2 linked regions of the Alloyangia pacifica genome follow. The protein of the gene in region 1 interacts with the protein of each later gene in a pairwise test. Links are inferred from orthologs where the notes say so. Each region holds a gene or a part of one and is shown on either strand. Other genes may lie near its edges.

What was found.
Region 2: the proteins of mrdA (region 1) and CEW88_RS05180 interact in binary tests that used the Escherichia coli proteins (3 or more experiments, as listed by UniProt). The link is inferred for Alloyangia pacifica from one-to-one orthologs.

Annotation. Positions count from the first base shown.
Region 1 is NZ_CP022189.1:2,204,149-2,207,463, reverse strand. Bases 134-3,133 are described here. They hold mrdA (penicillin-binding protein 2), read right to left. Parts: upstream 2,594-3,133; coding sequence 674-2,593; downstream 134-673. Other genes in these bases: mreC (rod shape-determining protein MreC), read right to left, coding at 3,125-3,133; CEW88_RS10625 (rod shape-determining protein MreD), read right to left, coding at 2,590-3,132; rodA (rod shape-determining protein RodA), read right to left, coding at 134-677. Outside these bases: more of rodA, read right to left, coding at 1-133; more of mreC, read right to left, coding at 3,134-3,315. UniProt on the Escherichia coli protein: Catalyzes cross-linking of the peptidoglycan cell wall. Responsible for the determination of the rod shape of the cell. Is probably required for lateral peptidoglycan synthesis and maintenance of the correct diameter during lateral and centripetal growth.
Region 2 is NZ_CP022189.1:1,071,604-1,075,083, forward strand. What follows is about bases 297-3,461. They hold CEW88_RS05180 (penicillin-binding protein 1A), read left to right. Parts: upstream 297-692; coding sequence 693-3,230; downstream 3,231-3,461. Other genes in these bases: CEW88_RS05185 (ABC transporter permease), read right to left, coding at 3,455-3,461. Also shown: CEW88_RS05175 (hypothetical protein), read right to left, coding at 1-40; more of CEW88_RS05185, read right to left, coding at 3,462-3,480. UniProt on the Escherichia coli protein: Cell wall formation. Synthesis of cross-linked peptidoglycan from the lipid intermediates.

The sequences.
Region 1 (3,315 bases):
TCGATGCGGCGGAACTGGTAGTCCTTCAGCAGCTGCCAGTCGGTGCCGCGCGACTCGAAGACGGTAAAGACCGTGCCCACCCCGGCGGCGATCACCACGGCAAAATAGGCCCAGTGCACCCCGGCGAGGAACATGATCAGCCCGCCGCCGATCATCAGCAGCAGCGCCGTGCCGAGGTCGGGCTGGATCAGCGTCAGCCCGGTCGGCAGCAGGATCAGCAGGATCGGCATCAGCACCCAGAGCGGGCGCGACGTCTTTCTCAGCGGCAGCCAGTCGTAGTAGGCGGCCAGCACCATCACCAGCGCGATCTTCATCAGCTCCGACGGCTGCAGCCGCATGAAGCCGATGTCGATCCAGCGCTGCGCGCCCATGCCGACGGTGCCGAAGAGCTCTACGGCGATCAACAGCGCGAGCGCGCCGAGGTAGGCCAGAACCGACAGGTTCCGCCAGAGCCAGATCGGCACCATGGCGGTGACGAACATCGCCGCCAGCCCGAGGCCGAAGCGCTTCATCTGCGGCTCGGCCCAGACGTCAAGGCGTCCGCCAGCCACCGAGTAGAGCATCAGGAAGCCGACGCTGGCCACGGCGGTCAGCAGGATCACCAGCGGCCAGTTGATGTAGAGCACCTTGCGCCAGCCCGTGGGCGTGGTCTTGACGGTGTATTCGAGATAGCTCACGCGCGCCCCCGTGCCTGTTCGGCGCGCTCGCGGCGCTCGCGGTCGAGCCGCTCCTGCAGCTCCTTGATCTTGTCGTGGTCCGACGAAGGGTAGGCGTCGAGCGGGGGCGTGCCGCCGTAGAGCGCCTGCAGCGCCACGTCGCGCACGATGGGGGCCGCGGCCGAGGAGCCGCCGCCGCCGTGCTCGACGACCACCGAAACCGCGATGCGCGGCGCGTTCACCGGGCCGAAGCCGACAAAGAGCGCATGGTCGCGCTCGACCCACGGAACCTCGTCGTTGCTGACCACCCGGTTGCGGACCTGCGCCGTGCCCGACTTGCCGGCAAGCTCGTAGCCTTCGGCGACAACGCGTGAACGGTAGCCCGTGCCGCGCGTGGTATTCATCACCGACGACATGCCCTTGCGCACCCAGCGCAGGTGGTTGGGATTGATGTCGAGCGCCTGCCCGCCGACAAGCTCGGTCTCGACCCCGTCTATGGTCTTGACGAGCCGCGGGTGTACCTCGCGGCCGGTGGCGATCCGGGCGGTCATGATCGCGAGCTGCAGGGGCGAGGTCAGGACGAAGCCCTGACCGATCGAGGCGTTCACCGTGTCGCCGATCAGCCAGCCCTTGCCCCGCTCGCGCTGCTTCCACTCCCTGTTGGGCATGATGCCGGAGGTCGTCGCCGACATCGGCACGTCCGGCGCGGTGCCGAGCCCGAGCCGCCGACCGACATCCGCGATGCGGTCGATGCCGACCTTCATCGCCACGTCGTAGAAGAACACGTCGCAGCTCTGCTGCAGCGCCTGCTCCAGCGTCACGTGCCCGTGGCCGGAGCGCTTCCAGCAGTGGAATCGGCGCGACCCGACCTCCAGGTGGCCGGGGCACCAGACGGTGTCGTCGGGCGAGAGGACCCCCGCCTCGAGCGCGGCGAGCGCGGTGACCATCTTGAAGGTCGAGCCCGGCGGGTAGGCGTCCTGCACGGTCTTCGAGGCGAGCGGGCGGTGATCGTTGTCGCGCAGGATCGAATAGTCGGCGACCGAGATGCCGCGCACGAACTTGTTGGGATCGAAAGAGGGAGCCGAAGCGATGGCCAGCAGGTCGCCTTTTTCCACGTCCATGATCACGCAGGAGGCGGATTCATGGCCCAGCCGCGCCTGCACGTAGTCCTGCAGATCGCTGTCGATGGTCACCTGGATGTCGGCCCCGTTGTCGCCCTCGCGCCGGTCGAGCTCGCGCATGACCCGGCCCACGGCGTTGACCTCGACGCGTTTGGCCCCCGCCTTGCCGCGCAGCTCTTCCTCGTATTTGGCCTCGACTCCGACCTTGCCGATCTGGAAGCGCGGGATGCGCAGCACCGGTTCGGGGTCCTCGTAGCGAGCGAGGTCGCGCTCGGACACCGGGCCGACATAGCCCACCACATGCGCGAAGTTGCCGTGCTGCGGGTAAAAGCGCGACAGGCCGACCTCGGGGGTGACGCCAGGAAGGGCAGGGGCGTTGACCGCGACTCGGCTGATCGACTCCCAGCTCACCCGGTCGGCGATGGTGATCGGCAGGAAGGGGGCAGAGCGGCGCATCTCGGCCAGCGCGCGATTGAGCTCGTCCTCGTCCAGCTCGACCAGCGCCGAGAGCTTGGCGATCACATCCTCGACGTCCCCGGCGTCTTCGCGAACGATGGTGATGCGGTAGGTCGGGGTGTTCTCGGCGATGACCTTGCCCTTGCGGTCGAAGATGCGTCCGCGGCTCGGCGGGATCAGCCGCATGTTGATGCGGTTTTCCTCGGCCAGCAGGCGGAACTCGTCCGCCTGATCGACCTGCATGTGGTGCATGCGCAGCCCCAGCATCCCGGCAAAGCCGAGCTGCACGCCGCCCAGCAGCAGGGCGCGGCGCGAGATGCGGCGCCAGCTGTCGGAGCTTTCCTTGGGGGTGCGTCTCACATCGGTCTCCCGGCATGGTCGAAATCGCCCGGCGCCATCCGGCGCACGCCGAACAGGCCCTGCGACAGCAGGACCACCAGAGGGTAGCAGATCACGGTGGTGGCGTATCGCATGAGCGCAAGGAAAGAGGTTCCCTCGGGCACGATCAAGAGCCCCAGCGCCAGCCGGAACAGGATCGTGATCACCGCCAGCACCACGGCGACGGTGATCCATTCCATCAAGAAGGTCTGCTCGCGCCGCGGCCCGTCGCGGTTCTTCAGCGACTCGGTGGCCATCAGCACCAGCACCGCCCAGAGCCCCGGCGGGCGCTGGAACAGCAGGTCGGCCAGCAGGATGACTCCCGCCACCAGCAGCGCGGGCACGTAGTCGGGCCGACGCAGCGCCCAGGCAAAGCACAGGGCGGTCAGCACGTCCGGTCCCGCATAGGCGGCGGGCATCAGGTCGAGCGGCAGCAGGTGGATGAAGATGAGCGCGAAGGTCAGGGCGACGAAAATGGCGCGCATCATCCAGACCTTGGCCGGGCGGCTGCTCTCAGCCATTGCCGGCCTCCGGCCCCGATCCGGGCTCCGCGTCGCTGAGCGGTGGCACCGTCGGATCGGTCACCGCCTCGGGCTGCGGTGCCTCGGGCGGGGTTTCGGGCAGGATCAGCCCCGACGGGGCGCTGACCCGCCGCGCGCCGTGGTCGCGCAGCACGCGCAGAAACTCCAGCCGCTCGTAATCGG
Region 2 (3,480 bases), 1.1 Mb from region 1 along the record:
CGATGCTGGAAATCTGCGCGGAAATAAGTCTCGACAGCATAAGGCTACCTCCGCCGTTGGTGTCAATTTGTCTGTGGCTTATACGGGAATAGTGGCATCTTTTCAGGAGCAATCACATACTCCCTCTGATAGAGAGTTGGTGATCCGATGGTGCGACGACAAGTATATGAATATTAGAGAGAAGTTTCTTCGGATAATGCCTTTGCGCTGATCATGCATTTCGGTTGCCGGGCGGCTTTATCCTTTGGTGTCTCTCGGGGTCCGGAATCATGCCCCGTGGTATCGAAGGACATAGGGTACAACTCGCGCATGTCCCTTGATCCTATCTTTCGATAGAAATTTGCGCCTCCTGTGTGCCTGAATATCCTTCGCGTTCTCCAAAAGGATCAATATCACTGGAGTCGGTGCATCCACGCAATTCCGATATGTCGACTTGCGGGAAAGAGGCGAGTCCAAAGGCGTGGGCGCAGGTGATGCGGCGCAGCCGTGCCCGGTGTCTGGCGCATCTGTGCAGTCCAACGGCAGTGCCTGCGGTCTCGCCGAGCAGGCAGGCCATCCAACGCGGCCATGGGCTGGAAGCTCTGACGCAGGGGCAGCGGGCTCGCGCTCGTCATCGCCCCAGTGGCACCTATGTGTTTTGACCTGAAGTCCAACGCAGTATAATGGGTCTGCAATCCAAAGAGGCATTGCTCGTGATCAGGTTCATCTTCTCCTTCTTCGGGGCCATCTTCAGCGTCATCACCCTCGGGCTGATGGCGATCGCGCTGTCCATCGGCGCGATCTTCTGGATCTATGGCCGCGACCTGCCGAGCCATGAGAGCCTGGCGCAATACACCCCGCCCACGATCAGCCGGATCTATTCGACCGAGGGCAAGATCATCGACGAGTTCGCGCAGGAGCGGCGGCTCTTCACCCCAGCGGACCAGATCCCCGACATGGTGAAGCAGGCCTTCATTTCGGCCGAGGACAAGAACTTCTACGAGCACCATGGCTACGACGTCCGCGGCATCGCCGCGGCCGTGGTCGACGCGGTGCGCACTCGCGGCCGCGACGTGCGCGGCGCCTCGACCATCACCCAGCAGGTGATGAAGAACTTCCTGCTCTCGGGCGACCGAAAGATCGAGCGCAAGATCAAGGAGATTATCCTCGCCTCGCGGCTCGAGGAAACCCTGAGCAAGGACAAGATCCTCGAGCTCTATCTGAACGAGATCTTCCTCGGCCAGAACTCCTACGGCGTGACCGCGGCGGCGCAGACCTATTTCAACAAGAGCCTGTCGGAGCTCGCCCCGCACGAGGCGGCGACGCTGGCCTCGATGCCCAAGGCGCCGTCGGATTACCACCCGGTGCGGAACATGCAGCGCCTTCTCGACCGCCGCAACTACGTGCTGCGCGAGATGCGCGAGAATGGCTATATCGACGAGGCCACCTTCGAGACCGAGGTGGCCCAGCCGCTGCGCTCGGTGCAGAACGGCGATTTCGAGCCCTACCAGCATTCGCTGCCGCCGCGCGACTATTTCACCGACGAGATCCGCCGTCAGCTGACCTCCGAGTTCGGTGAGGGCGAATTCTTCTCCGGTGGCCTGTCGGTCCGTGCGACGCTCGATCCCGAGATGCAGGTCGAGGCGGCCAAGTCGCTGCGCGTCGCGCTCGAAGATTACGACCGTAGCCTGGGCCGCTGGCGCGGCACCGGCAAGACCATCGCCGAAGAGCAGCTCGGCTCGGAAGCGGACTGGCGCGCGGCACTCGCGTCCGTAGCCGTGGCGCGCGACATCGATCTCGACAGCCAATGGTATCCGGCCGTGGTGCTCGAGGTGGGCGAACAGCAGATGCGGCTCGGCATCGAAGGGGTCGAGGACACTGCCGAGCGTCCGACCGTGGTGCCCCGCAATGACATCAGCTGGGCCAAGGGCAGCTTCGCCGACAACTTCGAGCGCGGCGACGTGGTGCATGTGCGTGCGATGACCGACGACAAGACCGGCGAGTTCATCCGCTGGACGCTGCGCCAGGTGCCGCGCGTGCAGGGGGCCTTCATGGCGATGGACGTGAACACCGGCCGGGTGATCGCCATGCAGGGCGGCTTCAGCTACCAGGACTCGGTGTTCAACCGCGCCACCCAGGCGCTGCGTCAGCCCGGTTCGAGCTTCAAGCCCTTCGTCTATGCGGCGGCGTTGGACTCTGGCTACTCGCCCTCCACGATCATCATCGACGCGCCGATCGAGATCGACACGCCGCAGGGCGTCTGGCGGCCCAAGAACGCGTCCAACACCTACTATGGCCCGACGCCGCTGCGGACCGGGATCGAACAGTCGCGCAACCTGATGACCATCCGCCTCGCGCAGGAAATCGGCATGAACACGGTCGCCGATTACGCCGAGAAGTTCGGCGTCTATGACAACATGGGCCGGGTTCTGGCCAATGCGCTCGGCGCGGACGAGACTACGCTCTACAAGATGATTTCGGCCTATGCGATGTTTGCCAACGGCGGCGAGCGGGTCGAGCCGACGCTGGTCGACCGGGTGCAGGACCGCTACGGGCGCACGGTCTACAATCACGAGTACCAGAAGGGCAACGAGCGCAGCTGCCTCGACTGCGCCGATCCCAACCTGCCGCCGGGCCGCGGGCCGGACATCCGCAACAACCGCGACCGGATCATGGACGCGGTGACCGCCTACCAGCTGACCTCGATGATGCAGGGCGTTGTACAGCGCGGCACCGCCTCGCGCACGGTGAACCTGCCGGTGCCCACCGCCGGCAAGACCGGCACCACCAATGACGCCAAGGATGTCTGGATGCTCGGCTTCACCTCGAACATCGTGGCGGGCTGCTACATCGGCTACGACACGCCGCGCCCGCTGGGCCGCGGCGCCTCTGGCGGCGGCATGTGCGGGCCGGTGTTCAACCGGTTCATGCTGAAAGCGGTCGAGAAATACGGCGGCGGCCAGTTCAAGGTGCCGCCCGCCTGCAACTTCCTCAAGATGGACCGCTTCACCGGCGCGCGGCTGGGGCCGGACGCTTCGGGTGAGAACGTCGTCGCCGAATGCTTCCGCTCGGGCGAGGAGCCGCTCTTCGGCATCCAGCTCGACGGCGGATGGGCGATGTCCGGCAATTTCGACATGATCCAGCCCGACGGCTCGACCCGCCCGCGCGAGGTCACCACGTCGACCGGGCGCAAGGCGACGGTGGGTCCGAAGGCCTCCTTCGGCACGCTGAGCTCGGGCGGTCTTTACTGATCCGGGCAGAGGAGGGGGGCGCCACCGCCCCTCTCTTTGCCTGCAGGCACGTCACCCGGGGAATCTGTGCCTGGAACAAGGCCCGCCTTCCGCGCGCGCTGTGGCATTGTCTCTCTTCAAATACGCAAGGCTCGGCCACTTGCCCGGCGCAGGGCAGGCGCGCGGCATGAAAAAGGGCGGGGGCTTGCGCCTCCCGCCCTGTGCGGTTTCAGTGGATGTCTGGCTCAGCGGCCCCGGATGCGTGGGTCCA